Regions from separate parts of the Paenibacillus sp. FSL P2-0121 genome, predicted to be linked through region 1. Evidence: riboswitches for the same ligand, from Rfam matches in the RefSeq annotation. Region 1 holds a riboswitch; each other region holds the start of a gene.
The links. A riboswitch is a leader RNA that binds a small molecule or an ion and turns the genes downstream of it on or off. The one in region 1 is predicted to bind cyclic di-GMP.
Positions count from the first base shown of each region.

Region 1 (7,522 bases):
GTCTTCATCTGGAAAAGCCAACCCCTGAACGTTACTGCGAGATATGTGAAGTTTACAGTTACCTCTCCAGGGTTCACTTTGAACGAAATGGCCTTTTATGAGCAGGGGGGAGAAAGAATCCCCCTTCCTATTGCTGGTGTGACACCGGATGCTAACGCTGTACCTAAAAGAGGAGCAGCGGCCAATCTTTTTGACGAGCAGGCGCTCATTCCGGAATATTCTAACTTTATGAATAGTACTTATTTTGACGAGATCTATCATGCGCGAACAGCTTATGAATATACACACGGGATAGTGCCTTACGAGAATACGCATCCACCGCTTGGCAAGCTTTTGATTGCCATAGGTATGGAGCTGTTCGGAGTCAATCCATTCGGCTGGCGTATTATCGGAACCTTGTTCGGAGTTGCCATGTTACCTCTTATATATGTAATGGCGCTGCGTTTGTTTAAGAAAAGCAAATACGCCGCCCTCGCGGCAGGATTGTTTGCGCTGGATTTCATGCATTTCACACAGACAAGAATCTCCACGATTGACGTATACGGAGTATTCTTCATTATGTTGATGTTCTATTTTATGCAGCGGTATTACACAATGAATTTCTACAAGCAGCCTTTAAGAAAAACATTAATTCCGTTATTCTGGTCTGGCTTATTCTTCGGAATCGGCGTAGCTTCGAAATGGATTGTGCTCTATGGAGGAGCAGGGCTGGCCATTATGCTGGCTATCTCCCTTTTTGAACGCTACAGAGAATACCAAGCCTCCGGACGCCTGCTGGCAGAGGGGAAGATTAAAGACAAGGAATTGCTGGGCACCTGTCGTGAAGCAGTAGATTCTTTTTGGAAAAAGACTATTATTACGTTGGCTAGTTGTATCGGGTTCTTTGTAATTATTCCAGTAATTATTTATAGCTTATCTTTTGTGCCGGGGTTATCTGCATCAGCAGAGGGCTTCACTATAAAAGGTTTGATTGATTCCCAAAAGAATATGTACAACTACCACAGCCAGCTTGTAGCTACACATCCTTTTGCTTCCTCATGGTGGCAATGGCCGTTTATGAAGAGACCGGTCTGGTTCTTTAGCGGCGGTGAAGGTTTGCCGGAAGGTCAGGTCAGCAGTATAGTGACTATGGGGAATCCTCTTATCTGGTGGACGGGTATTTTTGCGATGCTGGCAACGCTGTGGATTACGCTGAAACGTAAAGATAAGAACCTCTACATGATCTGGATCGCCTTCTTCTCGCAATATGTTCCGTGGATGCTTGTCCCAAGAGAAACATTTATTTACCATTATTTTGCTATGGTGCCATTTATGATTCTTGGTATTGTATATATAATGAAGTTGCTGGATAGTAAATTCCCTGAGGCCCGTTACGTACAGTATGTCTATGTAGCTGTTGCTTTGCTGCTCTTTATTGCTTTCTACCCGGTACTGTCAGGGATGCAGGTCAGTGGAGATTACGTGAAAGATATGCTGCGTTGGTTCCCTACTTGGGTTTTCTAGGATTTAATAAAAATCTATAAAATAAGTTTATGCATGCAGCGTTATTATGAAGTGTAGATGGATGTAACGCTCCAAAAAGCTTGTAGGAGGAATAAAGGTGAAAGCCAGATATAGTGTGATTGTACCCATGTTCAATGAGGAGCAAGTAATTAGCCATACTTATGAACGTTTGAAAAAAGTAATGGACGAGTGCGGCGATACTTATGAGCTGGTCTTCGTCAATGACGGCAGTCGTGATCGTTCCGCCCAAATGATTCGGGAGATCTGTGAACGAGACGAGCATGTCAAGCTGATTGACTTCTCGCGTAATTTCGGACATCAGGTAGCGATTACAGCTGGCATGGACTATGCCGAAGGTCAAGCGGTTGTTGTTATTGACGCTGATCTTCAGGATCCTCCGGAGGTCATTCTGCAAATGATCGAGAAGTGGAAAGAGGGCTACGACGTTGTATATGCGAAACGCCTGAAGCGCCACGGAGAAACGATGTTCAAAAAGGTCACCGCGAAGCTTTTTTACCGCCTGCTCAGCAGTATGACAAGTGTAGATATTCCTACGGATACAGGCGATTTCCGTCTTATTGACCGTAAGGTATGTGATGTCCTGCGGGGACTTAAAGAAAAGAACCGCTATGTCAGAGGTTTGGTGAGCTGGGTTGGCTTCAAGCAGACTATGGTGGAATATGAACGGGAAGAACGTTTTGCCGGAGAAACCAAATATCCGCTGAAGAAAATGATTCGTTTTGCGTTAGATGGCATCACCTCTTTTTCACATAAGCCGCTTAAGATTGCTACGTATATTGGATTCTTTCTTTCATTTTCTAGCTTTCTCTATTTATTTTTCGTCTTGTTCCAAAGGATATTTTTCACCTCCTGGACGGTTCCGGGCTGGGCTTCCATTGTAGGTGTCAATCTGCTCTTTAACGGTATTGTTCTGATGCTGTTGGGTGTGATTGGGGAGTATATCGGACGGATTTATGACGAGTCTAAAGATAGACCGCTATATATTGTTAGTGAGACTAAAGGCTACCAGAACGAAGAACAACTGGACCGCCGGAAGGACCACAATGATGTCAGATAAGAACTTGCGCGCTGCATTCATACAGTTCCTCAAATTTAATGCCGTAGGTTTGCTCAATACGCTTATTGATTTTGTGATTTTCACATTGTTGAATTCACTAGGGATGGTATACGCATTGGCGCAGGTGATCTCCTATAGTGCAGGCACGGCGAATAGCTTTATTTTGAATAAAAAAGTTACCTTTCGTGATCGCAACCGGGGGAATAAAGAAGGCTTCGACCGCGTACAGCTGGTCAAGTTTATCGTGCTGAATTTGGTAGTGCTCGGAATATCACTGCTGTTAATGCATCTGTTGACAGACAAACTAGGTATTCAAGTCTTGATCTCCAAGGTGATGGTTACCTTTATCACGGTGATCATCAATTTCTTTGGAAGTCGTAAATGGGTATTTTAAACATTAATTTCAGGCAGAAGGAGTTGCTATGCTTAAAGGCAAGTAGCTGTTTCTGCTTGATTTGTATATAACCATAGAAACAATATACGGAGGTGAATAACATTGCGTAAATTCTCCTATCTACTCATACTGGCTGGGATACTTATCATGTTATATCCGACAGCTAACGAATGGTACAACGACAGGCAGCAGGAGAAGTTATTAGAAACGGCTGAACTAAGCACTGCCGATAGTACTCCCCAGCCAGATCTGAAGAGCAGGTATGCTGAAGTTACTCAGCTGTTAGCAGAGGAATCGGTTCTGGATGCTCAGGCACAGCCCCAACCCCAAGAGACAGAAAAGCCTGAACCGGAGATTGCAGTCGGTGGCAAAGTAATCGCACTAATTGAAATCGATAAGATTGATTTGAAGCTGCCTGTATTAGAAGGGGCTACAAAAGCTAATATGAAACATGCTGCAGCCCATATGAAAGAAACGGCACCCCTTGGAGAGATCGGGAATGCTGCAATCGCGGCGCATCGGGCTAGAACTACGGGTCGTTTGTTTAACAGATTGAATGAGGTTGTTGTGGGGGATGTTATCACGATAAAGACTAGTGATCAGGTGTTTAACTATGAGGTGTATGATATTTCTGTAGTAGATCCGAGTGACGTCTCCGTTCTTGACGGGAATGACAAGGATAAGATTCTTACTCTGATTACATGTGATCCGCTAGTGAATCCAACGCATCGGCTGATTGTTCATGCCAAATTAACAAAATGAGAATAGTGAATGACAAGAAAACACAAATACCGGGAGATATTTATAAAATAATGGGTAATCTAGTAAATTAGGTCTTGTTCACAACTATAAATATGATAGTATTATACTATGAAAGCTAAACACGATAACGGCAAACCTTCCGAAAGGTAGGGACGCAAAGCTAAAGGGCCTTTTCCCAAAAGGATGGCAGCCAGCTACCGAATGAAGAGGCTTTTTTTGTTTGTTTCAAATGGATTCTATCAATTATATCTAGTAAAGCTAGAACAGATAGAACTTATACGATAACGGCAAACCTATCGAAAGGTAGGGACGCAAAGCTAAAGGGCCTTCCCGAAAGGATGGCAGCCAGCTACCGAAAGGAGTTTTATCCGTGAAAAAGGTTTATTTTATGCTGGTGGCGTTGTTCGTCCTAATGACTTCAGTTCCAGTAAGTACAGCTCAAGCTGCAAGTGCAGATGCCAGCTGGTTGATTACATCCAAAGTGGCTCAAGGTGTGATTGGTATTAACTATGATATTCCGAAAGATAAAAGAATCAAACTCATGATCACCAAAGATAACAGCAGCTATACATATAACTTGTATGCTTCTGGACAAGCTGAGGACTTCCCTTTGCAACAAGGAAATGGGACTTATAAGGTTTCTGTTCTGGAGAACACAACCGGCAATAAATACAAAGCATTATATTCCGAAGTAGTAGACGTAACCATGAGTGACTCGAATTCCGTATATTTGGGCTCCGTACAGAATGTGAAATGGAGTTCTTCTGATAAAGCGATTGTCAAAGCTAAACAATTAGTACAAGGCAAAACAACAGACGAAGAGAAAGTTAAAGCGATCTATAACTATGTAGTTGCGAATGTACAATATGATTACTCTCTTGCTAATAGTGTAACTACTGATTATATTCCAAGCATCGATAAGACATTGACTACTAAAAAAGGGATTTGCTATGATTACGCTTCTCTTTTTGCCGCAATGCTGCGGAGTGTAGATGTTCCTGCTAAGTTGGTAATGGGGAATACAAGCTACGTTACGCAATATCATGCATGGAACGAAGTGTTGCTTAATGGGAAGTGGGTTACCATTGATACTACAGTGGATGCAGGACTTGCAAAGAGTGATAAGAAAACCGATTTAATTAAAGCCTCAAGCAAATATACTGCGGCAAAATACTATTAAGTTCGTCGCTAGAAACATAACTCTATTAAATAAACAACTGGCTTAATTATTAAGCTAGTTGTTTATTTTTATATTAGGGGTTGCTTTTCTATTAATAGTTGGGGTATTATAGGTAAGCGTTGTTAGACAGCGTACAGGCGATATAGACGAGGCTGATAAAAAGCTTCGAAAAATAAAGCTTGCATTTCTGAAAACAACATGATATATTATAAGAGTTGCTGCTGAGACATTAAACGGCGCCAACGAGAACTTGATCTTTGAAAACTGAACAACGAGTGAGTAGGAAATCACGTAAGTGAAATCCAAAATTAGAGAATTAATTTTCTCGTCAGATGTTTCAAAATGAGCATATCGCTCTTTTCAATACTAATTGGAGAGTTTGATCCTGGCTCAGGACGAACGCTGGCGGCGTGCCTAATACATGCAAGTCGAGCGGAGTTACTTTGAAAGCTTGCTTTCAAAGTAACTTAGCGGCGGACGGGTGAGTAACACGTAGGCAACCTGCCCTTCAGACTGGGATAACTACCGGAAACGGTAGCTAATACCGGATAATTTCTTTTTTCTCCTGAGAGAAGAATGAAAGACGGAGCAATCTGTCACTGAGGGATGGGCCTGCGGCGCATTAGCTAGTTGGTGGGGTAACGGCCCACCAAGGCGACGATGCGTAGCCGACCTGAGAGGGTGAACGGCCACACTGGGACTGAGACACGGCCCAGACTCCTACGGGAGGCAGCAGTAGGGAATCTTCCGCAATGGGCGAAAGCCTGACGGAGCAACGCCGCGTGAGTGATGAAGGTTTTCGGATCGTAAAGCTCTGTTGCCAGGGAAGAACGTCCGGTAGAGTAACTGCTACCGGAGTGACGGTACCTGAGAAGAAAGCCCCGGCTAACTACGTGCCAGCAGCCGCGGTAATACGTAGGGGGCAAGCGTTGTCCGGAATTATTGGGCGTAAAGCGCGCGCAGGCGGCTATTTAAGTCTGGTGTTTAAACCTTGGGCTCAACCTGAGGTCGCACTGGAAACTGGGTGGCTTGAGTACAGAAGAGGAAAGTGGAATTCCACGTGTAGCGGTGAAATGCGTAGATATGTGGAGGAACACCAGTGGCGAAGGCGACTTTCTGGGCTGTAACTGACGCTGAGGCGCGAAAGCGTGGGGAGCAAACAGGATTAGATACCCTGGTAGTCCACGCCGTAAACGATGAGTGCTAGGTGTTAGGGGTTTCGATACCCTTGGTGCCGAAGTTAACACAGTAAGCACTCCGCCTGGGGAGTACGGTCGCAAGACTGAAACTCAAAGGAATTGACGGGGACCCGCACAAGCAGTGGAGTATGTGGTTTAATTCGAAGCAACGCGAAGAACCTTACCAGGTCTTGACATCCCTCTGAATCCACTAGAGATAGTGGCGGCCTTCGGGACAGAGGAGACAGGTGGTGCATGGTTGTCGTCAGCTCGTGTCGTGAGATGTTGGGTTAAGTCCCGCAACGAGCGCAACCCTTAACTTTAGTTGCCAGCAGGTAATGCTGGGCACTCTAGAGTGACTGCCGGTGACAAACCGGAGGAAGGTGGGGATGACGTCAAATCATCATGCCCCTTATGACCTGGGCTACACACGTACTACAATGGCCGGTACAACGGGAAGCGAAGCCGCGAGGTGGAGCCAATCCCATCAAAGCCGGTCTCAGTTCGGATTGCAGGCTGCAACTCGCCTGCATGAAGTCGGAATTGCTAGTAATCGCGGATCAGCATGCCGCGGTGAATACGTTCCCGGGTCTTGTACACACCGCCCGTCACACCACGAGAGTTTACAACACCCGAAGTCGGTGGGGTAACCCGCAAGGGAGCCAGCCGCCGAAGGTGGGGTAGATGATTGGGGTGAAGTCGTAACAAGGTAGCCGTATCGGAAGGTGCGGCTGGATCACCTCCTTTCTATGGAGAATCGTTCTCTGCAATGAGGACATTCAAATCGGAAGCTCAGCTTCCAAAACTCAGGTTTAGGCCTGTTACTCACTCGTTGCTCAGTTTTGAGAGTTTAAGCTCTCAGTAAGACTTGATCCTTGAAAACTGGATACCGAAACGAATTTGCGTTTTAGAACATCTTTTAGCAACTTGTGCAAACAAGTAAATGTTATTAGTGAGATGATTCCAAAGAGAATGTCATCGTATGATATTTTCCTGCGGAAAAATCAAGGTTAAGCTAATAAGAGCACACGGAGGATGCCTAGGCGCCAGGAGCCGACGAAGGACGTGGCGAACAACGAAACTGCCTCGGGGAGCTGTAAGCAAGCTTTGATCCGGGGGTGTCCGAATGGGGAAACCCAGCTGTGGTAATTCGCAGTTACTCATACCTGAATACATAGGGTGTGTAGAGGCAGACCAGGGGAACTGAAACATCTAAGTACCCTGAGGAAGAGAAAACAATAGTGATTCCGTCAGTAGCGGCGAGCGAACGCGGAACAGCCTAAACCTAAGAGCTTGCTCTTAGGGGTTGTGGGACGTCTCACATGGAGTTACAAAGGAATATGGTAGGTGAAGAGGTCTGGAAAGGCCCGCGATAGAGGTAAAAGCCCTGTAACCTAAACTGTATTCTCTCCGAGACGGATCCCGAG
Region 1 is NZ_CP150245.1:730,737-738,258, forward strand. Features, by position in the region: gene MKY54_RS03185 (phospholipid carrier-dependent glycosyltransferase) at 1-1,503, shown strand, start outside; gene MKY54_RS03190 (glycosyltransferase family 2 protein) at 1,601-2,581, shown strand; gene MKY54_RS03195 (GtrA family protein) at 2,568-2,975, shown strand; gene MKY54_RS03200 (class D sortase) at 3,078-3,737, shown strand; cyclic di-GMP riboswitch class I at 3,857-3,939, shown strand; cyclic di-GMP riboswitch class I at 4,014-4,094, shown strand; gene MKY54_RS03205 (transglutaminase-like domain-containing protein) at 4,108-4,917, shown strand; rRNA gene MKY54_RS03210 (16S ribosomal RNA) at 5,285-6,842, shown strand; rRNA gene MKY54_RS03215 (23S ribosomal RNA) at 7,104-7,522, shown strand, end outside.

Region 2 (7,522 bases), 180 kb from region 1:
CTCAATTCTTGATTTTGGTGATCTTTTTGGCGGTAACTTGTGCAGGGAATGAATCATCACTTACTTCAAAAAACACTTTAATCTCATCGCCTTTTTTATATTTAGAAGGTGCAACTTTATTTACCCAAATGGCTTGAGAGTACTCATTAGATTCGAGAATTTCCTTGTATTCCTTGTTCAAGTCTTCTTCTTTTAATTCAGAAATTACTAAAATTCTTTTATTTTCTACATCTATTGTGTGTACAATTCCTTTCAAAACTTCATCATTCTTACTACAGGCGGTGACTAATAACAAAAAAACAAAAATAAGAGTCCATTTAATAGTAGTACGTGGTTTTTGAATCATGGACCTTCCCCTCCAGTGGTTACGACATTAGTTTAAAATCGGTTGCACAGGCATAGCAGTTAGTACATTACCCAATATAAGAATATACAGCAGCCTTTCCATTATGACGACCTTTATTGATTCTGGGGAGTTACAGGTGAATGTCTGTAGTATTGATATTTTCATAAGAACTTTTGTTTGTATATAATAAAAATAAATGTTCTTATTTTAGAGGCGATCAATGATGGAAATGAGTATCGACCAAACGGTTGGGATTATTTAATTTATCAGGTCAAGGTGAGCAAGATTACACAACGCGAGATCGAGATCCGTGCATCCGTGACAAACGTCCAACATAAACGAAGGGGATAAATATCATGCGGTGTATAACAATACGGCAGCCTTGGGCGACCTTAATTGCTCTTGGTGAAAAAGAGTTTGAAACTCGTTCATGGAGAACAGCCTACCGCGGCGAGTTAGGCATCCATGCCGGAGTGAGGATTGACAAAAAGATTTGTGAACAGGAACCGTACAAATCAGTATTGGCGAAACATGGCTATACAGCGAATAATTTGCCGACAGGAGCTATTATTGCTACAGGTCAGCTCGCGGGATGTTATGTGGTTACTCCAGAGGTGGATTTAAGGGAATGGATCAATGGGAATGAATATGATTTTGGCGACTATAGTGAAGGACGGTTTGCCTGGAAGCTTGAACGGGTTCATCCATTAAGCCATCCAATTCCAGCTAAAGGTCGGCTAAGCTTGTGGGAGCACTCTAATCACTTCTGAACGGCGAACAATATTTTTAATGTAATTTTTATGTGCCTATCAGCTATTTTTCAGGTTCGAGGTATATATTAGAGACACCAAACACCCCCCAGTGTTTTGTGGTATATCTCTCTCAGGTCTTGCCAACTCCCATGGTAAGGCCTATTTTTTTGTTCACTAATTGATTGGGGGGAGAGAGCGCAGCGGCTTCTATACAGCTTTACTTAATCTGGTACTGTTCTTCGTAACTCTTAAAAGATGAAATATCCAGCCCTAGGTATCTGCGCATATGGATGGCAGCCTGAGCCGCAACAATGTCATTCAACAGCAGCATTCGTTCATGATAGCCACGACATATATACTTGGCTTCAATTCCAGTATTAAGTCTGTTTTGCTCATACACCTTGATTCCCCGTCTTCTCATTTCTGCACGAACATCCCTTAGATCTGTTGTAGCTACTGCAGCAGCTGTTCCAAGCACCTCCAGATAAGGGGCGGGTGTTCGTAAGTGTGTAGATAAAATGGCGGAGTCCCGTTCGAAAGCTGATAAAATCATCGGAAGCAATAAATAAGATTTCACCAGCATGTTGTCCCTGCTTTCTGCTCTATGCATGAATCTCATCACCTCTAATAGGAACGTATATTCGTATTCTACCCCGATATTCCAAAAATAATCAATGGTATTTCTAAACAGCTTATCCAATGTGATTAAATTCACAACTTAATAACGAAGAATAAATTATATTAAAAATTGTAATAATAAAAATTAATGTATCGAACGCAAATAAAGGAGAATTATGATGGAAAAAGAGGGCAGCCTCCAGCGTGGATTGTTTTTTGGTTTAATTTTGAGTGTTCCCTTATGGATATCCATATTGGGCTATATACAGTTACTTTAAAATTTAATGAAAAACCTTATGCGAAGCGCCTTTAGGCGCTTTTTTTGTGTGGTACTAATGCGGGGAATTATCGAAAGGAATTGATTGACAATTGTGGGTGTCGGGAGCTAAACTGTTATTAATTCAAAAGTATTAAAAGTCATAGACTGTTATTGGATAGAATGCTTCAGCTACCAGTTCTGGACTTGCAGTGTAATACATATATATAGTCATGATAATAGCAAACCGTCTGAAAGGGCGGGACGCAAAGTCCAGGAGTCTAAAGTGTCTTAAAGGCACAATGACCGTCCGACTGCCATGAGAAGGGAATTTCACTTCTTTTTGGCGGTCTTTTTTGTTGTTAGGTCCTTTAGAGTTTCTGGTAATTATTCTGATTAATATAAATCATAGTTTTAGGAGGTGTGCCATTTGAAAAGAAGAATAAAACCGTTACTCTCGCTTGTATTAGCTGGGATTTTGACGGTAGGTAGTGGGCTTTCCTCATTAGGAGCTGGAGTTGCTGGAGCTAGTAGTTCTTCTACATTGGGAATTGCAGCGGTCTACAACGTGTTTATTCTAGGGGATATAACAACAGTTTCGGATACGGAAGGAAGGTTTGCTGCTGGAGGTAACGTTAACTTAACCAACTATAGTGTTGGAGATAGGTTGACCGCTGCAGAGGTTTCCCTGACTGACACACTTGTTGTTGGAGGGCATCTTACTTTCAACGGAGGTACTGTTTATGGGAATATCGTGCACGGGGGAGATTTTTCAGGGAATGTAACGCTCCTCAAGGGTGGTACAAAAAGACAGGGGAGTACGATTGACTTTTCAGCCGTAGGTCAGTCTTTGAAGGACAAATCAGCAGAACTTGCAGCATTGCCGGCGAATGGAACAACAGTGTACCAATATGGCAGCCTTACCCTGACAGGTACAGATCCTGCGGTCAATGTTTTTAATGTTTCAGGAGATAACGTCTCTAATACCTACGGAATTACAATAAATGTTCCTTCAGGATCTACTGCAATTATTAATATTGATGGTTCTAACGTAAAAATGAAAAACTTCGGATTTCTACCTAATAACGTGTTGAACAGCAAGAAAATTTTGCTTAACTTTAGCCAAGCTGCGTATCTTGATATGGCAGGCATAGGTGTAATGGGAAGCATACTTGCCCCCTATGCTCATGTTGATTTTATTAATGGTCAGATTAACGGTACTTTAGTGGCGGCTTCACTCAAAGGTACTGGTGGTGGTGAATTTCACCACTATCCATACGATGGTGATGAACCTGGACCAACACCAACGCCAACGCCAACGCCGACAGTGACGCCGACACCAACAGTGACACCAACGCCAACGCCGACAGTGACGCCGACACCAACAGTGACACCAACGCCAACGCCGACAGTGACACCAACGCCGACAGTGACACCAACGCCGACACCGACAGTGACACCAACACCAACGCCGACGCCGACAGTGACGCCGACACCAACGCCGACAGTGACGCCAACACCGACACCAACGCCGACAGTGACACCAACACCAACACCAACACCAACGCCGACGCCGACGCCGACACCAATACCGACACCAACGCCGACAGTGACACCAACACCGACGCCGACACCGACACCGACACCAACACCAACGCCGACGCCGACACCGACACCAACGTCGACGCCGACACCAACACCGACACCAACACCGACGCCGACAGTGACACCAACGCCGACGCCAACACCAACGCCAACACCGACGCCGACACCGACACCAACGTCGACACCAACACCGACACCGACACCAACGCCAACACCGACAGTGACACCAACACCGACGCCGACAGTGACACCAACACCGACGCCGACGCCGACGCCGACGCCGACAGTGACACCGACGCCAACACCAACGCCGACGCCAACACCGGCACCAACGCCGACAGTGACACCAACGCCGACGCCGACAGTGACACCAACACCGACACCAACACCAACGCCGACAGTGACACCAACGCCAACGCCGACGCCGACGCCGACACCAACGCCAACACCAACGCCGACACCAACACCAACACCGACGCCGACAGTGACGCCGACACCAACACCAACGCCGACAGTGACACCAACACCAACGCCGACGGTAACGCCTGAGGCAACACCGACACCGACGGTAACGCCTGAGGCAACACCAACACCGACGGTAACGCCTGAAGCAACACCAACGTCGACACCAGAGACTTCGGTGTTCCCGACACCAACGCCATCATCCGTAATTGGCACTATAGTTCTTGCAGAAGATCCTGTGCCGCTTGGGCCTGTAGCTTCGCCGACACCATCGCCAGTACCAACACCAACACCGTCGAATAGCACAGAAGTACTTGTTGATGATGATGAGATCCCATTAGGTCCGGTACCGGCAGTGACACCAACGCCAACACCAACACCTGATGAAATCATCGTAGTGGACGATACGATCCCATTAGGTAAGCCACCTGTGAAGGAATTGCCAAAAACGGGTGAATCAAGTCCTGCACCTTACTATGTAGCAGGTTTAGGTTTTGCACTTATCGGATTATTAATGAGAACCAAGTTCTCCAAAAAGAATAAATAATAAAGGGTAGATCAACATAGAGTCGCTTTCGGGAGTGTTCCGATGGCGGCTCTATTTGTATGTCATGATTGCGATAGTTTGGTGCATTCTAAGTAGATGGTATACTCTTGTTGGAAAAGAAATGTAGAGGGGATGGCGAAGGCGAATTGATATGGTTCATTATTAGCGCTGTAATCATCATAGGGATTCTAATCTATGTGGGATTTTTCTTCTATGGTATTGCTATTAAACGAGCGCCAAAGGTATTTCTAAGTAATAATCCTAATCTGAAGGCTGATCCTCCGGTTGCCGGAGCTTCTTGGGGGGAGGGGAAGGATTGGGTCTCTCGCCAGAGCTTCGAGAATATTGAGATCGTATCTGCAGATGGACTTAAACTAAGGGGTTACTTACTCCAATCTAATCGTGCTGCGGGACGCACAGCCATTCTAGCCCACGGTTATTCAGGTAAAGCAAAGGATATGGGGGCGTACGCCAAAATCTACTACGAGAACTTAGGCTTTAACATCCTAATTCCCGATGCAAGAGGGCATGGAGATAGCGCAGGGGATTACATTGGTTTTGGTTGGCCGGAACGAAAAGATTATTTGCAATGGATTGAATACATGATTAAAAAGACTGGGCCCAGTGCTCAAATTGTGCTTCACGGCGTCTCTATGGGCGGTGCTACAGTGCTAATGACCTCAGGGGAAGATCTTCCGCCGCAGGTAAAAGCTATTGTTGCGGACTGCGCTTATACCTCAGTAAAAGCACAATTATCTTACCAACTACGACGCATGTATCGCTTGCCAAGTTTCCCTTTCGTTCAAAGTGCAAGTCTAATCACCCGCTTGAAGGCGGGGTATGGTTTTGGTGAAGCCTCTGCATTAAAACAAGTGCGGAAAGCGAAGGTCCCGATTCTTTTTATTCATGGGGATGCGGATAACTTTGTACCTTTTGCTATGATGAATGAATTGTATGAGGCATGCCAGAGTCCAAAAGAGAGACTCATAGTGCCGCAAGCGGGGCATGGATTGTCTTATGATACGGATAAGGCGGGGTATATAGATGTAGTAACAGCTTTTGTAAGTCGATATGTAAAATAAGTCCTGAACGTAGACAGCGCCCGATATCCGCTAGGTAGCGGTTATCGGGCGCCTATATTTTTCCACACATGACGTAGTCCTTGAATAAGGATCGTACCGTCATGCTTTCTCGTTATATTCATCCCCCGCCGTTCGTGAGTAACGGGTGTCTTAATTCCTTGTTATTTCCAGCAGCCGTGTGGCGAGAATAATCCTTCCAATACGACAAAAGCCCTACCTCTCTTTTGCCCTTGCGGCTCCATTGACCGCGCCAGTGTGAATCGGAATGCTATATTTCGAATTTAATCTCATAAAAAGGAAGAGTACTGCAAGAAAACATAAAGCCTCTTTGTCCAAAATGCCGATGTGTATAATAGTCGGCCTGACATCTTCTTGGTGGGGATATTCAATATATCGAAAAACAAATACCATATAAATATAACACACTATTGTTTAAAAGGCAAATATAATAATGAATTCCAAGATAAGGTTTATTTGATTCTAGAGAGGAACAAACCTCGATAAGGGGCGCTTAGATTTTGAAAGTAACTTAAATTGGGTTAATTGTGAATTATTCCGGAAAAGCTAGTAAACCAGAGGAGATGGGCGATCTCGGTGCAAATGGGCTAAAATGTAAGTTGGATATTTTTGCAAACGCTACAAACTTCAACTGAAAATGCCAGAGACGAATGGGTTGTGTCTGCTGGGGTTATTTTGCGTGCCTATTTTGTGAACAGCTCTCTAAAACTGACAATAAACTCCAACATTGATTGAAGGATTGAGGGTAGACCGTTATAATTAATAAGTCTGGATTTTAATTAAAAAATAAGGGAGATTTTTATGAAACGCGCAGATGTGTGGCTGATTTCCATCGTATTGATTGCTGCGCTCGCTTTTCTCGTACCGAGATGGTTTTCGGACAATGATGACAAAGGTGGGGCCGGTAAAAATCTCATAGCCAATGTAACGGTGGACGGTGAGTTATTTAAAACGGTAAAGCTTACAAAAGAAGAACAAACCATTGAGGTCCGCACGGAACGCGGCTATAACATTTTGAAGGTGCATGATTACGGGATTGAAATGTACGATGCCGATTGCGCTGATAAAGTTTGCCTAGGTTTTGGTTTTATTACCCTGCCCAAACAGACGATTGTCTGTCTACCGCATAGAGTATTAGTCGAAATCACCAGTGCGTCGGGGGAGGATGATATAGATGCCTATGTCCAGTAGTGAATCTGCAACAGCTTTAAAAAGAACAGTGATTATTGCGATTTTCGCCGCAGTGGCAGTAGTGTTAAGTTTAATAGAGGCACAGATTCCGTTATCCGGGATGGGACTGGTGCCGGGTGCTAAGCTCGGACTGGCCAACATTATGATTTTGACTTGTATTTACTTTTTACGTGGACGGGATGCTTTGCTGCTTGTCATCCTCAAAACACTGCTTACTGCATTTCTGCTAGGTACCTTCTCAAGCTTGCTGTTTAGTTTATTTGGTTCACTTTTTAGCTTTGTTGTTATGTTTGTGCTGATGCTGATTAGTGGCAAAGGTAAGAGTATAAGCTTGATCGGAATTAGTATAGCCGGTGGGATTGCGCATAATATCGGTCAGCTGCTGGCAGCTTCTATGGTATTTGCATCACTTAGTATTTTTTATTATCTTCCCATGCTGCTGATCACTGGGGTAGTAACAGGAATTGCCGTGGGCTATGCAGTCCGTTATTTGGTGGCGTCATTGTCAAAAATATCGCTGTTTGAAGAATTTTTGGACTGATTAGTCACATCAGCGGAAGGATGACTAACATGAATGAATCATACGAAGGTCAAGACTTAGAGGGAGAAGGACAAGCAGTCATCTCTCTGGATGGGGTATCGTTT
Region 2 is NZ_CP150245.1:552,509-560,030, forward strand. Features, by position in the region: gene MKY54_RS02420 (DUF3221 domain-containing protein) at 2-346, opposite strand; gene MKY54_RS02425 (ASCH domain-containing protein) at 703-1,116, shown strand; gene MKY54_RS02430 (hypothetical protein) at 1,316-1,813, opposite strand; cyclic di-GMP riboswitch class I at 2,204-2,294, shown strand; gene MKY54_RS02435 (choice-of-anchor A family protein) at 2,403-4,586, shown strand; gene MKY54_RS02440 (alpha/beta hydrolase) at 4,694-5,668, shown strand; gene MKY54_RS02445 (NusG domain II-containing protein) at 6,488-6,877, shown strand; gene MKY54_RS02450 (Gx transporter family protein) at 6,861-7,418, shown strand; gene MKY54_RS02455 (ATP-binding cassette domain-containing protein) at 7,448-7,522, shown strand, end outside.
Region 2: linked by a shared signal. The riboswitch ahead of MKY54_RS02435 (choice-of-anchor A family protein) and the one ahead of MKY54_RS03205 (transglutaminase-like domain-containing protein) in region 1 are both predicted to bind cyclic di-GMP.

Region 3 (7,522 bases), 2.9 Mb from region 1:
TGATGCAAGGGTACAGTGAGGCTTTATTGGACGGGATGGCTTCATCCCCCGAAGAAAGCAGTGAGCTGATCCAGGTCATTCATGACGAATCACTGCGTATGGGGCGTCTGGTTAAGGATTTGCTTGATCTTGCCCGAATGGAAGCCGGACATACGGATATGATGAAAGCTCAGGTGGACATGAATGAACTGCTGGAACGAGTCTACCGTAAATTTTCTGTACGTGCGAAAGAGCGCGATATCCATCTTCACTTACAGCAAGAGAGTGATATTGCTGTTCTGAAGGCAGCGGATGAGGATAAGCTGGAACAAGTCTTAACCAATTTACTTGATAATGCTTTTCGCCACACACAGGGTGGCAAAAAAATCACGGTTCATACAGGAACTTGTGTATTAGAAGGCCGTCGTTATCTTGAGATTAAAATTCAGGATGAAGGGGTTGGAATTCCACCAGAGGATCTGCCGTATATATTTGACCGCTTCTACAAAGCTGATAAGGCGCGTGTACGGGGAGAATCAGGTGGAACGGGACTTGGGCTTGCGATTGTTAAAAATATTGTAGAGTCGCATCACGGGACCATCTCAGCTTCAAGCAAACTAGGCGAAAGTACAACCTTTACGCTAAGACTTCCTGTCGAAAAACAGTAATTCCAAACACAATGTGTGATAGCGCCTCTGACAGCAGAGGTGCTTTTTGTTGAAACAAACACATTAATCTTGTTCATCGTGGAACATATCTTGTAGGTTTTGCTTGGGAGGGCATAGAATGATTTTATCTTTAGACCAAGGTACTACCAGCTCACGAGCCATATTGTTCGATACGGAGGCTAAATGGGTCTCACAAGGTCAATATGAAGTTAAACAATCCTTCCCCCATCCAGGCTGGGTAGAGCATGACCCTGAGCAAATCTGGGCGTCACAGCTCGCAGCGGCAAGAGATGCGATTGCGCGGGGTGGCACAGCAGTTGAGGAGATCTCTGCCATCGGAATAACCAATCAGAGAGAAACAGCTTTAATCTGGGATAAAATAACGGGCAAACCGATATACCCTGCGATTGTGTGGCAGGACAGGCGTACTGCAGAGCAATGTGAAGAACTTAAAAGTAAAGGGCTGGAGCAAGTTATAGCGAGCAAGACGGGCCTTGTTGTAGATGCTTATTTCTCAGCTACCAAAATCTCCTGGATACTGGATCATGTGGATGGCGCCCGAGAACGGGCGAATCGTGGGGAACTTCTAGCAGGGACGATCGACAGCTGGTTAATTTGGAGACTTACTTGCGGAGCCGTACATGTCACTGATGTTACCAATGCCTCACGTACGATGCTGTTTAATCTTCATGAACGGTGCTGGGATGAAGAGCTAATGGAAGAGCTTCGTATTCCGCGTGCCATTCTGCCAGAAGTAAGAATGTCTGGTGGCGAATTTGGAGTAGCAGACAAACAGTGGTTCGGGGCGGACATTCCAATTCGCTCTGTACTTGGAGATCAACAGGCCGCATTGTTTGGACATACTTGTCTAGAACCCGGCAGTGCCAAAAACACCTATGGTACAGGCTGCTTTATTCTAATGAACACAGGCACAGAAGCTGTAGCCTCCAGCCATGGCTTGTTGACCACTGTAGCTTGGGGTATGGGAGATGAACTCTATTATGCCCTAGAGGGCAGTGTGTTCGTGGCCGGAGCGGCCGTTCAGTGGCTGCAGGAGGGGCTTGGTCTTATAGAGGAGCCAGCAGGCTCAGAAGATAAAGCACGGGAAGTAGAGGACAGTGAAGGGGTTATCGTTGTGCCTGCGTTTACCGGACTGGGGGCACCCTATTGGGATATGTATGCCCGTGGAGCCATATTTGGCCTTACTAGAGGCACTACCTCAGGACATCTGGTACGAGCTACATTGGAGTCCTTAGCCTTTCAATCTAGAGATGTAATAGGAGCTATGGAAAAAGACGCAGGCATGCCATTGACCGGCCTTCGTGTGGATGGCGGAGCTGTGCGTAACGATTTGCTGATGCAATTCCAGTCTGATATCCTGGGCAGTGAGGTTACTAGAACAACCTATGCGGAGACAACAGCTTTGGGTGCGGCGCTTCTGGCCGGGTTAACGTCCGGAGTCTGGACACGTGCCCAGCTAGAGAGCTTCAACAAGGCTGAGAGGGTCTTCTCGCCTGAGATGGGTATAACTGAGCGGGAAGGTCGTTACAACGCCTGGAAGGACGCTGTAGCGCGTACCATGGGTTGGGAGAAGCATGAAGGATATCAGTGATAAAGGAGCTGTATATATCTATGGTTAACGGAACCGAATCTGATCTGCCGGGCGGACTATCTAAGCCGGCGCTTCGAGCCCTGCATGGGGCTGGATATGTTCAGCTTCAACAATTCAGCAAGCTTACTGAAGGAGAGCTTCTGCAGCTACATGGATTGGGGCCAAAGGCGATCGTCCTATTACGGAGTGCTCTCGCGGAAAAGGGGCTCACCTTTGCAAGTAAGTCCTGATGTTGCGTTAATATTTATATTAAAAAGCGGCAAGCTTAGGTGAATCCCTAGCTTGCCGCTTTTTGTTATACAGCTCCTAATATTCAATAACAAATGCTACATTTTGCCAACCGGCGCCCACTGTCCAGAACAGGACTTTATCACCACGTTCGATCTTTCCAGTAGTTACAGCTTTATGTAGAGCAATAAATGGGCTGCTGGTAGAGGTATATCCGAATTCATCCCCTATGTATACCGCTACATTGCGATCAATGCCGACTTTCTTACACATCTCTAAGATATTAGGCAATGAAAACTGTGAGAAGCAGGCTGCTTTAATGGCTTCAGGCGCGATATTGTTGTTAGACAGTAGAGTACGAATAGACTCAGAAGCAGCATCTATGCAAATGGAATCATCAAAAGGAATAAACTTCACATTAAACTCTCCAGCCGCTACACCTTGTTTACCCAGTTTAGCCAGGCCTGCGCACGGGAATTTGGAATTATCGCAAACACAAGGATCCGTTTGGTAGATAGAGTCAATGAAACCGACCACATCCTCAGCTTGTTCAAGAATGACTGCCGCCGCTGCATCACCGAAGTTAGCGTAGTAGACTGGATCATTCTTATCGGCATGAGGGGTTACATAATCGGAGCCGATGACCAACGCTCGTTTAATCCTAGGATTCGCTTGCATTTGACGGCTAACCTGTTCCACAGAAGCCGTCATACCCGCACAATTAGCATTGCTGTCAATGCAGATTGTATGGGATGCGCCTTTGATCAAACGGTGAATCATTAATGAGTTGGTAGGAAAGATATACTCAGGAGTTTGACTTGCATAGGCAATAAGGTCGATATCGGCACCTGTGAGACTACTTTTCTCCAGAACATTCCTGGCAGCCTCAAAAGCCATCGTAAGGGAATTCTCATCCGCATCCTTAATACTATACCGTGTAATACGACCTAATGCGGATAATAGACCTCGAATATCAATGCCTTTTTCGTCAAAATGCTTAATGAAAAAGTCGTTACCAACTATATTGCTGGGATGATAGATATCAATGCCTTTAATACGAATTCCGGTCATAATACGCCTCCAGGAAAGCAGTAAAATGTGGCCTACATATTAAGATTCAAAGATCTAGACTGTAACCGCAGAAATGATCTCGATGTTATCGAGTCCAGCTTTACGGCCAAGACGGGAAAGCTGCATTTTGAGGATCGGGTTATTTTCAAGCGTTAGATTTACTTTTACAAATCCATCATTCTTAAACATTACAAAGCAGCTTTCTAAAAGAGGTACAACATCTGGTGCAGTTACATTTAGCTTTCTGCAGTCGATTTTTAGTTCATAGTCAGCTGGAGTAATTGGATTGATAGTTTGTTGATAAGCTTGAATAGATTTTAGACCATCTTCTTCAGAAAATGTTCCATCCAACTCAATGTTAATAACCTTGTTTGTAGTGTCTGTCTTCAAAACGAAACTTCCCATGCCTAAATCTCTCCCATAGATTGAATTTGTCCAAAACAGTTCGACTGCAATATCCAGCCATGTATATCCATTTAGCTGTTTTATAAAAGTCAAAATTCGACACTATACAGCAAGTAATGGGATATTCCGACTCTATTATAGGCATATTTTTCAAGTGTATGCAATAATAAAGTCGAATTTTGTATATTGTTGTCGAACTGTTGGGTTATTGGATTTCTTCTATGGTTGCAAGCAGGATATTAAAAGCTGTGATGATTCTAGGTGCCCCTATAACGGGTACTAAGTGTAATAGAATACCTTTAAGCTGTTCTACGGTAACTCCAACACGAAGGGCCATGACATAATGAACGCCCAACTGTTCGAATTGACCCATTGAAATTAAAGATGAAATGACTGCGATTTCCTTCCAGTCAGGGGCTATAGTATTACGTTGAAAAATATCGCCATAGGCATTCCCCATAATAAATTCAGCCAAGTCAGGGAAGTGGTCTTTAATTGGAGCTAGTGCTTTTGCGCCATAGTCTCCTGATAGATTCGTGAAGTGGTTGAGACCACTGTTGATATTTTCCTTCATGGTTAGCCTCCTAGTTTAGGTTCAAAGTACGGTGTGCAGTCGGAGGGACTTCATCACGGTCTGTTAGTAGTTCAATAACGGCAACATGGTTTAGAGCTACCGCATCTTTAATTGCAGCTGTGAATTCATCCGCAGTCTCACATTTGTAGCCTTTAGCACCTAGAGATTCAGCGAATTTCACGGCGTCCATTGGTACTTCATATAGAGTTCCATCGATACGACCTGTGGTTTTCTCCATACCCTTAAGAGCCATATCTAGTTGCTTATTATTGACCACGATAAAGATGACAGGGATATCTTTGCAGACAGCGGTGTTAATCTCAGCGCCGAGCATCATGAAACAACCATCACCTGTAATGCAGAGGACAGTTTCTTCAGGAGCTGCAACTTTTGCACCAATAGCCATGCCGATCGAATTACCCATGCAAGCAAAATACGCATCAAAAACAAAGCTGCCCGGTTTCTTAACCTTGTACCATTTTGCAGCGTGGAATCCATGACTTCCATCATCAACGAAAATTGAATTATTATAAGGGATCAAATCACTTAAAGTGCTCATTACGGAAGCAAGGGAAAGATTCTTGAGGGTTGGAAGCTCTTCTGAATAATCCGCATCGGCCAAAGCCTCACGTTTGGTGATTGTGCTTGGGTCAATATGATTTAGGCAGTGCACCAAATTATCGCGCAGGTCCCCAGTGACCGGTATCGTTTTGGACAATAGTATTTTTCCGACAAAGGTTGGATCAATATCAAATTGAATTAAAGTTGCTGGATGATTCTCCCGTTTAAGATTACAGATGGTCATATCACTTAAACGTGATCCAAGCACTATAAATAAATCGCTTTTATTCAATAAATCGTCCCCGTGGGTCGAACCGCCAACGCCAATAGGACCATGATAGAGTGGGTGATCCCAGACTATAGCCCCTTTTCCACCAGGAGATGTTACTACAGGAATATTAAAAGTTTCTGCGAGTTGAACAAGCTCTTTATGTGCTCCGGAGCGGTTAATTCCTTTACCCGCAATAATCAAAGGATTCTTAGCAGCTTGAATAGCATCGATGACTCTATCGATATTAGCTTGACTAATTAGAGATTCTCTTTCTGGGATTACTATATTGCATTCTTCCAATACTTCAGTTTGTACATCAAAAGGAATACAAAGATGAACAGGACCCCGTTTGGTCAGGGCCACAGAAATCGCATGATTAAAAATAGTACCAAAGTGATCCCCACGTTCAACCAATTTACTGAACAAGGTGGCAGGTCTGAACATATCAGCTAAATCAGCCAGAAAAGAGGTGGAGTCCTGACATTGAGGAATTCCAAGCTCTGTAATGGATTGGTGGCCGGTAATAAATAGGACAGGTAGGTTGTTAGCTTTCGCATGTGCTGCTGCTGTAAGCAGGTTAGTTCCCCCAGGACCCGAAGTACCAAATGCTACGCCTAGGTTACCCGTTTTCAGCGCATACCCTGCTGCTTCGAATCCGGAGCTTGCTTCATGTCTGCCGGGAATAAATTCAATACCGTAATCCACCATCTTTAGAACAATTGGACAAATGGATTTGCCAATGATCCCAAAAGAATGGGTGACTCCAAGGTTACGTAGTGCTTCCGCCATGTAATCTGCGACTGTCTTCAAAAGAAACACCTCACAAGTTTTTTGATATATATTAGTTATTAATCTACCGAATAGATACGACAGATCAATATACTCAAAAAGTAAAAACCTGTGCTCTATAGTAAGCACAGGTTGGTGGCATAAGGCACCGCTAAGACTGAACAATAGTTCAGCCGTCCTGGTTCCTCTGCAACCTGGCAATCATGGCCTCAAACGAAAAAATGAGGCTGTAGATCCATGGTTTTGCGTCATCCTCTTTCGAGGATTTTGCCAATATTAATTTATAGTTGATAAGAATAATTTTCCTTTACAATATATTCCTCATTAATTTTTGTCAACATAATCCGCTAAAAAAACTCGAAATTTGACGAAAGTCTTGTCCAAGAGATGAAGTTTTGCCTCGCGAAAAAAACTGCCACCTAAGACTCAGCTTAGGTGGCAGTTGATAGTTTTGAACTAGAATTTAAAGATATGAATGGTTTTTTGCAGATTAAATACGGCCTGGGTCATTTTTTCCGTTTCTTCTGCAACAGACTGCAGGGCATTAATCTGTTCATTCATAGCCGCCGATACCTCTTCCGTGCCAGCAGCAGTTTCTTCGGTGATTGCTGAGATATTCTCAATTGCACTGGAAATTTTCAAGGCACTTTCTAGCATAAGATCGCTCTCCGCAGAGAATGAAGAGATTTGCTCGGTAATGTACTGCACGCTTTGTACAATTTGTGCGAAAATATGGGCAGATTGAGTGATCATTTCATTCTGAACCTGCACAACCTCTTCATTGATGGCGATATTATCGATGGCTTGTTTAATATCTGACTCAATGCTGCGGACCAAGCCGAATACTTCTTTTGTGGATGCCGTAGATTCCTCAGCAAGCTTGCGGACCTCTTGAGCTACAACGGCAAAACCCCGACCATGCTCTCCGGCACGAGCAGCTTCGATGGAGGCATTCAGTGACAGCAGGTTGGTCTGCTCAGCGATCTCTGTGATGGTCTTGGTGATCATCGTAATCCCGCGGGCATTTTGTGAGAGAGCTTCAATAGTATCAGCCACTTTTTGTGTAGCCTCTATGTTTTTACGCATGCCTTCAGCCTGTGTATCTACGGATTGGCGCCCTTGCTCGACAAGTTCTAAGGTATGTATTGAACGTCTGTTCATTTCTTTGGTGGAGTTCGTATAATTGGATACTTTAGTTTCAATGTCTTTAATGGATTCTGTCATATCAGCGATATCCGTAGATATTTCATTTGCACCAAGAGCGAGCTCAGTAGAAGAAGAGGCTACTTGTGCCATGACAATTTTCAGGTTCTGGTTCTTATCTTCGATTCCGCGGCTTGCATCCATAACTTGACGGGTGATCT
Region 3 is NZ_CP150245.1:4,802,664-4,810,185, reverse strand. Features, by position in the region: gene MKY54_RS21405 (ATP-binding protein) at 1-647, shown strand, start outside; gene glpK (glycerol kinase GlpK) at 766-2,259, shown strand; gene MKY54_RS21395 (DNA-binding protein) at 2,280-2,489, shown strand; gene MKY54_RS21390 (ketoacyl-ACP synthase III) at 2,566-3,558, opposite strand; gene MKY54_RS21385 (hypothetical protein) at 3,613-3,963, opposite strand; gene MKY54_RS21380 (carboxymuconolactone decarboxylase family protein) at 4,169-4,537, opposite strand; gene MKY54_RS21375 (thiamine pyrophosphate-binding protein) at 4,548-6,188, opposite strand; cyclic di-GMP riboswitch class I at 6,344-6,440, opposite strand; gene MKY54_RS21370 (HAMP domain-containing methyl-accepting chemotaxis protein) at 6,615-7,522, opposite strand, start outside.
Region 3: linked by a shared signal. The riboswitch ahead of MKY54_RS21375 (thiamine pyrophosphate-binding protein) and the one ahead of MKY54_RS03205 (transglutaminase-like domain-containing protein) in region 1 are both predicted to bind cyclic di-GMP.

Region 4 (7,522 bases), 420 kb from region 1:
AGTGTTCGCCCGAAAGATTTCCGTAGGAAAGCTAGCTTCGAAAGCATATGCTATCCTCGGATTTCTACCGCGAGAAGCGGTTCAATCAGGAAATCTGAGGATAACAGCGATCGGAAGTCCAAAATCCCTTGGAGTGGTTTCTACCTAACAAATTTTTTTAGTGCATCCGCTCGAAATAAGGCTAAGTGGAAGCTGACGTTTTGATAACAATTCAAATATGCTCGATTTCCATAATTCAAGGAGGGTTCATTCTATGAAAATGGTACTTCTATCAGGCGGTTCAGGTAAACGGTTATGGCCGTTGTCCAACGACTCACGTTCAAAGCAATTTCTAAAGGTACTTGAAAGCCCTCAAGGTGAACCAGAATCCATGGTACAACGTGTCTGGAGACAGCTGGAGGAAGCAGGGATGGCAGAATCATCTTATCTGGCCACCGGCCGTGGCCAAGTAGAAATGATACAAAGCCAGCTGGGAAGTCATGTGCCGATTATCGTTGAACCGGAGCGTCGGGATACTTTTCCGGCTATCGCCTTAACAGCTACCTATCTTTATTCAGTGGCAGGTGTTTCTCCAGCGGAGACGGTAGCAATATTGCCTGTTGACCCTTATGTAGAAGCATCTTTTTTCGATACCATGGCTATGCTTGAGGGGACCATGCTGGAAAGTGGAGCAAATCTGGCTCTAATGGGTGTTGTTCCTGAACATGCCTCAGAGAAATACGGATATATTATTCCTACCACCGAAGAGGCGGGGGAAAATGGTTTTATGAAGGTGAGTCACTTTCAAGAGAAACCTGACCGCATACAAGCAGAACAGCTCATCGAGCAAAATGCCTTGTGGAATTGCGGAGTGTTTGCCTTCCGCTTAGGGTACTTGTTAGATATTTTGCAGCGTAAAGGGTTGCCTTTAGGATATGAAGAATTGCAGAAGCAGTATAAGCTATTGTCTTCCATCAGTTTTGATTATGAAGTGGTGGAGAAAGAAGAACATATTGTGGTGCAGCCGTATGATGGATTCTGGAAGGATCTTGGAACGTGGAATACGCTGACAGAGGAAATGAGCAGCAAGCATGTAGGAAAAGGTTTTGTGACGGCGGATTCTGAGGGGACTTGCTTGATTAATGAGCTGGACATTCCGATTACGGTAATTGGTGCGAAGGATCTGATCATTGCGGCTAGCCCGGATGGGATTCTAGTTACCCATAAAGCTGAGAGCCCACGGATTAAAGAAGTGCTGAAGACCTTTGAACAAAGACCGATGTACGAGGAACGCCGTTGGGGTCATTACAAAGTTATTGATTATGTGAAATATGATGAAGGCAATGAAGTGCTGACCAAACGGATTTTTATATCCGAGGGGAATAATATCAGCTATCAATTACATCGCAAGCGTAGTGAAATTTGGACAATCGTCAGCGGCGAAGCAAGTATTGTGCTGAATGAGAAAAAACATAATGTGAAGGCTGGGGACGTGGTACGTATACCGGAAGGAACGAAGCACGCGATCCTTGCTTTGACGGATGTTGAGTTTATAGAGGTACAGACGGGGTCTGAATTAGTAGAAGAAGATAACATACGTATTACTTTAGACTGGAATGATATAGAACTACAACAATTCATTTCATAGGTCTAACCTATCTATTTAACCAATTCAAAATTTCTTGAAACAGGTAAATTGACTCAATTATCAAAAAAAGTCATAAAAACACTAAATATATCATTAATTGTCGTCGATACTTACGGTAAGAGAGATTATTTCTCTTAAATTGAAAAGGCAAACCTATCGAAAGGTAGGGACGCAAAGCTATAGGGCCTTCGAAAGAGTGGCAGCCTGGCTACCGAAAGGGAGATTATTTTGAAAGCTTACCGTACGTATCGATTGTTTGGTGCATTTCTGTCACTCGTCCTGTTTCTGACTGCACTTCCGCTTGCTGTTGGAATTTCGCCGTCTGTTGTCATAGCTGCTTCAAATTCTGGAACGCCAGTTACCCCAGGTGCCTCACCTGAAGCCGTAAAGCTGCTTAACTATTTTTACTCGATCTCAGGAAAAGGTATTATTGCCGGTCAACATGACTATTTAGAAAGTCCAGATGAAATTAACAATATGCTGAAGGGAACCAGCGGACAATATGCGGCTCTTCACGGTTATGAAATGGGTGCGATCAGTGGCCAGTCCGAAGCAACGATGGCTTGGCAACGTCAAAATGTGGTGAACAGCGCCATCAACTGGAATAAAGCGGGCGGGATCGTAGCTATGACTTTTCATGCTAACCTGCCGGGCACCTCTTATGACTGGGATAATGTGAAAAAAACACTTAGCCAGAGTGAGTTCGATAGTTACGTTACACCGGGTACCAAGCAATATAACAATCTGATCGCTGAGCTTGATAAGGTGGCCGTCTCTTTAAAAAGCTTGCGCGATGCCAACGTTCCGGTGCTTTGGAGACCCTATCATGAAATGAACGGGAACTGGTTCTGGTGGGGGAAGAAAAATAACTTTTCTAAACTATGGAATATTATGTATGACCGTTTTGTTAACGTTCATAAATTAAATAATTTGTTATGGGTATGGAGTCCGAATGCTCCCAATGTTTGGTCAGATCCTTATGCGCTAACTTATCCAGGTGCTGATAAAGTAGATATTCTGGCAGCAGATATATACGAAAATGATTACCAGCAAAAATACTATGACAGCTTATTGAGTCTAGCCGCAGGCAAACCGATTGCGATCGGGGAAAATGGTGAAATGCCTAATCTGGAGAAGCTTCAGCAATCGCAAAGTAAATGGACGTATATGATGAGCTGGGGAAAAATGCTTTACGAGAATAACAGTGCAGACACAATCAAAACATTTATGAATAGCAACTATACCCTGACCAGAGATAAATTAAATACTGGTCTGTCACCGACACCTAGCGCCGCACCAGCGCCGGCACCTTCTGAAGAAGAGGGGGAGGCAGCAATTCCTCTCGCGAAGGGGCTTGCAGGAGAGTATTACAACAACATGCAATTGTCGGGAGCAGCAGCTCTTAACAGAACTGATGCAATAATCGATTTCAATTGGCGGCAAGGCTCGCCGGATGCCGCCCTCGGGATTGATCGGTTCTCCATACGTTGGAGCGGTAAAATTAAGTCATTATATAATGAGCAATATACATTTTACACTACCTCAGATGATGGTATCCGTGTCTGGGTGAATGGGGAATCCGTGATTGATAGTTGGACTAAGCAAAGTGGTACTGAGCGTAAGGGCATTATAACGCTGAAGGCTGGCCAGCTATATGATATCAAGGTGGAGTATTACGAGAATGAAGGCGATGCGAGAGTCCGCTTGATGTGGGAAAGTGCTAGTCAAGCTAAAGAGACAGTTCCAGCAAGTGCACTTTTTCTTCCGGATGTCTCCTGATTGATGAAAATTAAAGGTCGATCCTTAGTGGCTCTGCGTTATTGCAGAGCTACTAAGCTATAGTCCTCATTAGGTCAGAAGACGATTGTCCGATAACAGGTATGTTTTTAACACCTGTGGAGGCAGTACAGCTACCGAAAGGAGGATTTATTTGCGTAAATATTATAAGAAAAACAGATTGTTGTTTACTATGTTACCGGTGTTTATTATTTTTTCCTTGCTGCCTTGGGGAGAGGTTAAAAGTCTTCCGAAGGCTATGAGTGTTTCTTCCTCTCTACCTCCGGCTATACCAAGCAATCCTTCGGCTTCTGAAGAAGCCAAGCAACTGCTGAGTAATTTGGTGAATCTACGTGGCAAAGGGATCTTGTCCGGCCAGCATGATTATCTAGAAAGTCCAGATGAACTGGTTCATAAGCTGAAGAATACTTCGGGACAAAATGCCGTTCTACATGGTTATGAATTAGGGGCGATTAATAATCAATCCGAAGGGACGATCGCAGAACAGCGGCAAGCTGTTATAGACAGTGCAATTGAATGGCATCAAGAGGGTGGCATTGTAGCCATGACCTTCCATCAGAGCTTACCGGGAACCTCACCAGAATGGTCCAATGTAAACAGAAGTCTCAGTCAAGAGAAATTTAATGCTTATGTTACACCTGGGACAGCTCAGTATAAGAGGCTAATTTCAGATCTAGACGAGGTTGCTGGATATTTGGGTCAGCTGCGTGATGCCGGAGTGCCGGTCTTATGGCGACCTTACCATGAAATGAATGGTGGTTGGTTTTGGTGGGGGAAAAAGGACAATTTTTCAGAGCTGTGGAGTATTGTCTATGATCGTTTTGTAAACACACACAAGCTAAATAATCTACTGTGGGTGTGGAATCCGAATGCACCGAATGAATGGTCAGATCCATATGCTGCATATTATCCCGGTGGGGATAAACTCGATGTTCTGGCTGCGGATATCTACAATAACGATTATAAACAGTCCTACTATGAGGATCTGCTCTCATTGGCCGAGGGTAAACCTATCGGAATCGGGGAGAGTGGGCAATTGCCGAACCCGGATGTATTAACTGAGAAACAAAATAAATGGGTCTATATGATGACCTGGGGAAAATTACTGACAGAAAATAATACGCTACAGTCAATTAAAAGCTTTATGAAAGACTCATTTATAGTATCGAGAGAGGACTATGTTCTCACAACAGGAGGTCCTTCGATAGCACCCGTAACTCCGGTAACCCTAACGGGTTTAACTGGAGAATACTATAACAATACTGATTTAGAGGGAGAAGCGGTACTTATCCGCAATGACCGTAAGATTGATTTTAATTGGCATGGTGGGTCCCCTGCCTCAGAGATAAATGAAGATCACTTTTCTGTACGCTGGAAAGGGAAACTCAAACCTAAATTCAGTGAAAAATATACGATTTCGGCATCCTCTGATGATGGAGTCCGTGTCTGGATTGACGGAAAGCTGATCATCGACAATTGGAAAAATCAAAGTGCAACCCTTCATAAAGGAAGTATCCCGCTCACAGCCGGAACGCTTTATGATATCCAAATTGAATATTATGAGAATGAAGGAGATGCCAATCTTCGTTTGCTATGGGAGAGTTCCAGCCAGAAGCAGCAGGTAATTCCACAAGGGGCATTGTTCCTTCCTTAATCTAATGAAATGATAGGGTAAGACATTCCGGAAGAAAGAGAGGACCTATGGATGGGAATAACGAGGAGAATATCTAATAGAAAAAATAAGATATCTGCAAACAAACCATTACTGTTATTACTAAAATTCGCCGCATTAACCGTCTTGTTTCTGTTGTCTGTCTCTGTCTTCGGAACAAATAGGACAAACGATTATAAGGTAGGTGCCAATATACCGAGACTATCTGCAGGAACTGATGCTGCAGCAGAAATACCGGATGGTACTGTGATCTGGAATCTGGGACAACATGATGGCTCAGCAGCTGAATTCGCTGCGAGTGGCACTTCTGGCAGCAAGAAGGAATTTAATGTTACTTCTTCGGTGCTCAAATCATCGGCTCTGCAGAGCTTGCCTGCAGGCTTGAATGGAAAGACCCAGCCGGAATTAACAATCACCTATCAGCTAAATAAGATCCCGGAGAATGGGGTCTTATTTAGCGTAGGTATTCTGGATGCTTATAAATCCGTGCCGCAAATGAGTGTGTTCTCCAATCATCAATTGTCGGGGATCATTCAAATTGCGGGCGTTGCTGGCACAGAAAGCGAATATAACTTTCAAAAGACCTATGAATTATATATTCCCAAGGAGCAATTAAAGATAGGAACGAATGAATTGAAGCTGCAAACGGTTCGCTGTTTATATTGCAGTGACAAAGAAGACGAATATTCCTGGTGGACTTGGGATAATCTCCGTTTAGAATCTCTTAACGCTCCAATTTCTGAGCCTATCCATGGCAGCTATACACTGACGGGAACAGTAGTGAATAATAAACAATTTTATTTCGATGAAGGTGCAGTTACGCACTTGCCTTATGTTATCAAATGGCTAGGGATGGCTTATAGCGGGAATGTGATGCGTACTAGCTGTGCCAGTGATGTCGGGAGATCCTGCTCGGATATGATGGAATATTACAAGGTATTGCAGGATTACAACATGCAGGCGGTTGCTTTGTATTTGCATACTGGTGATATTAAGCTTAAGGCAGATGGATCGTTGCCTGCTGACGCGGAGAAAAAGCTGACAGATTATTTTGAGCAATATAGCCCCTATTTTCAATATTATGAGGTAGATAATGAGCCGGGATTATTCAATCGTTCTAAGGCAGTGAACCTGGCGATTGCGGACTGGCTGAATAAAAAGGGCAAGCAAATCGCGCCCCATTTACAAACTGTTGCTCCGGGCTGGGCATATTGGCCGAGCTACAGTGAGGATTCCTGCGGTAATCAGAAGGGAACTGGGAAGGAATGTGGAGATCCGGATGGCTGGGAACGTGATCCAGAGCAACGTATGGAGCTGGAGAAGGTTACGGATTTGACCAATGGACATTCCTACGGCGACTCTTATATTTTTAGTAATGGAGGAAGCTTTACTGAGAATTTGAAGACCTTCACTGGCTCAGACAATGGACTCGGCAAAAAAATGCTGACCACTGAATTTGGTACCTCGGACAGTCATGTGGATGCCTATCAATACGGGGCAACGGAGCGGACAGCGGCTGTATTCGACCGGATCATGCGTGCACATATTGGTTATGCGGATATGTTTGTGCAGCATGCTGCTTTTTTTAAGGATTTCAGTTTATTCAAATACGGGTTTAATTTAGAAGAGCATGATCCGGCGACCACAGAGATTTATTATACAAAAGAAAATGAGGATTCACGTGTCAGCATCATGAGAAGGCTCAGTCTTGCCTATGCTACACATGGAGCTCCGCTAACTTATCAAATTGCCAACAAAGATGTGTTAGCCGACAAGCTGGTATATGTTCGGGCCGTGGATACTTCTACATTGAAGCCTCTTGCGGGAAGCGGAGCGACCTCAAATAAGGTGCTGGTTAATTTCGTTAACTTTGAGTCAACTCCACAAACTGTGAGTGTAAATGTGACTATGCCGAAAAACGGGGTGTATGAAGGGGAACGTTTTGGAAACGGGGATACGTATGAAAAAGCAAGAAGTTATGTAACAGGTAAAAAGGCTACTCCTACGTTAACCTTTACGGAGACCCTTGCTCCAGGAGAGGCTGTGCAGTATATTTTGCAGCCTTCCTCTGAAGTAAAGCCGTCGGCACCTAAAGGATTCAAAGCCGCAGCAACAAAAGGTTTAGCTGTAAAATTAAATTGGTTGGAGGCACCAGGAGCAAGCTATGAGCTGCTTCGCGCTGAAGGTAGCGGCGGGGAAATGAAGGTGGTGGCCACCGATGTGAAGCTTACAGAATATACGGATCATAATTTACGTGAAGGGACGTTATATACCTACGCGGTAAGGGTATCCGGCTCTAATTTACTGTCCGATAAAGTTCAGATTACAGCCACCGGACTGGTTCCTCTGGATCGTACTAAATGGAAGGTATCCTCAAATGTGAATACGGCAGCATCAGCTCCTAGTCTGGCTATCGATGGGGATCG
Region 4 is NZ_CP150245.1:1,146,558-1,154,079, forward strand. Features, by position in the region: gene MKY54_RS04845 (sugar phosphate nucleotidyltransferase) at 254-1,627, shown strand; cyclic di-GMP riboswitch class I at 1,764-1,843, shown strand; gene MKY54_RS04850 (glycosyl hydrolase) at 1,856-3,406, shown strand; gene MKY54_RS04855 (glycosyl hydrolase) at 3,558-5,078, shown strand; gene MKY54_RS04860 (discoidin domain-containing protein) at 5,130-7,522, shown strand, end outside.
Region 4: linked by a shared signal. The riboswitch ahead of MKY54_RS04850 (glycosyl hydrolase) and the one ahead of MKY54_RS03205 (transglutaminase-like domain-containing protein) in region 1 are both predicted to bind cyclic di-GMP.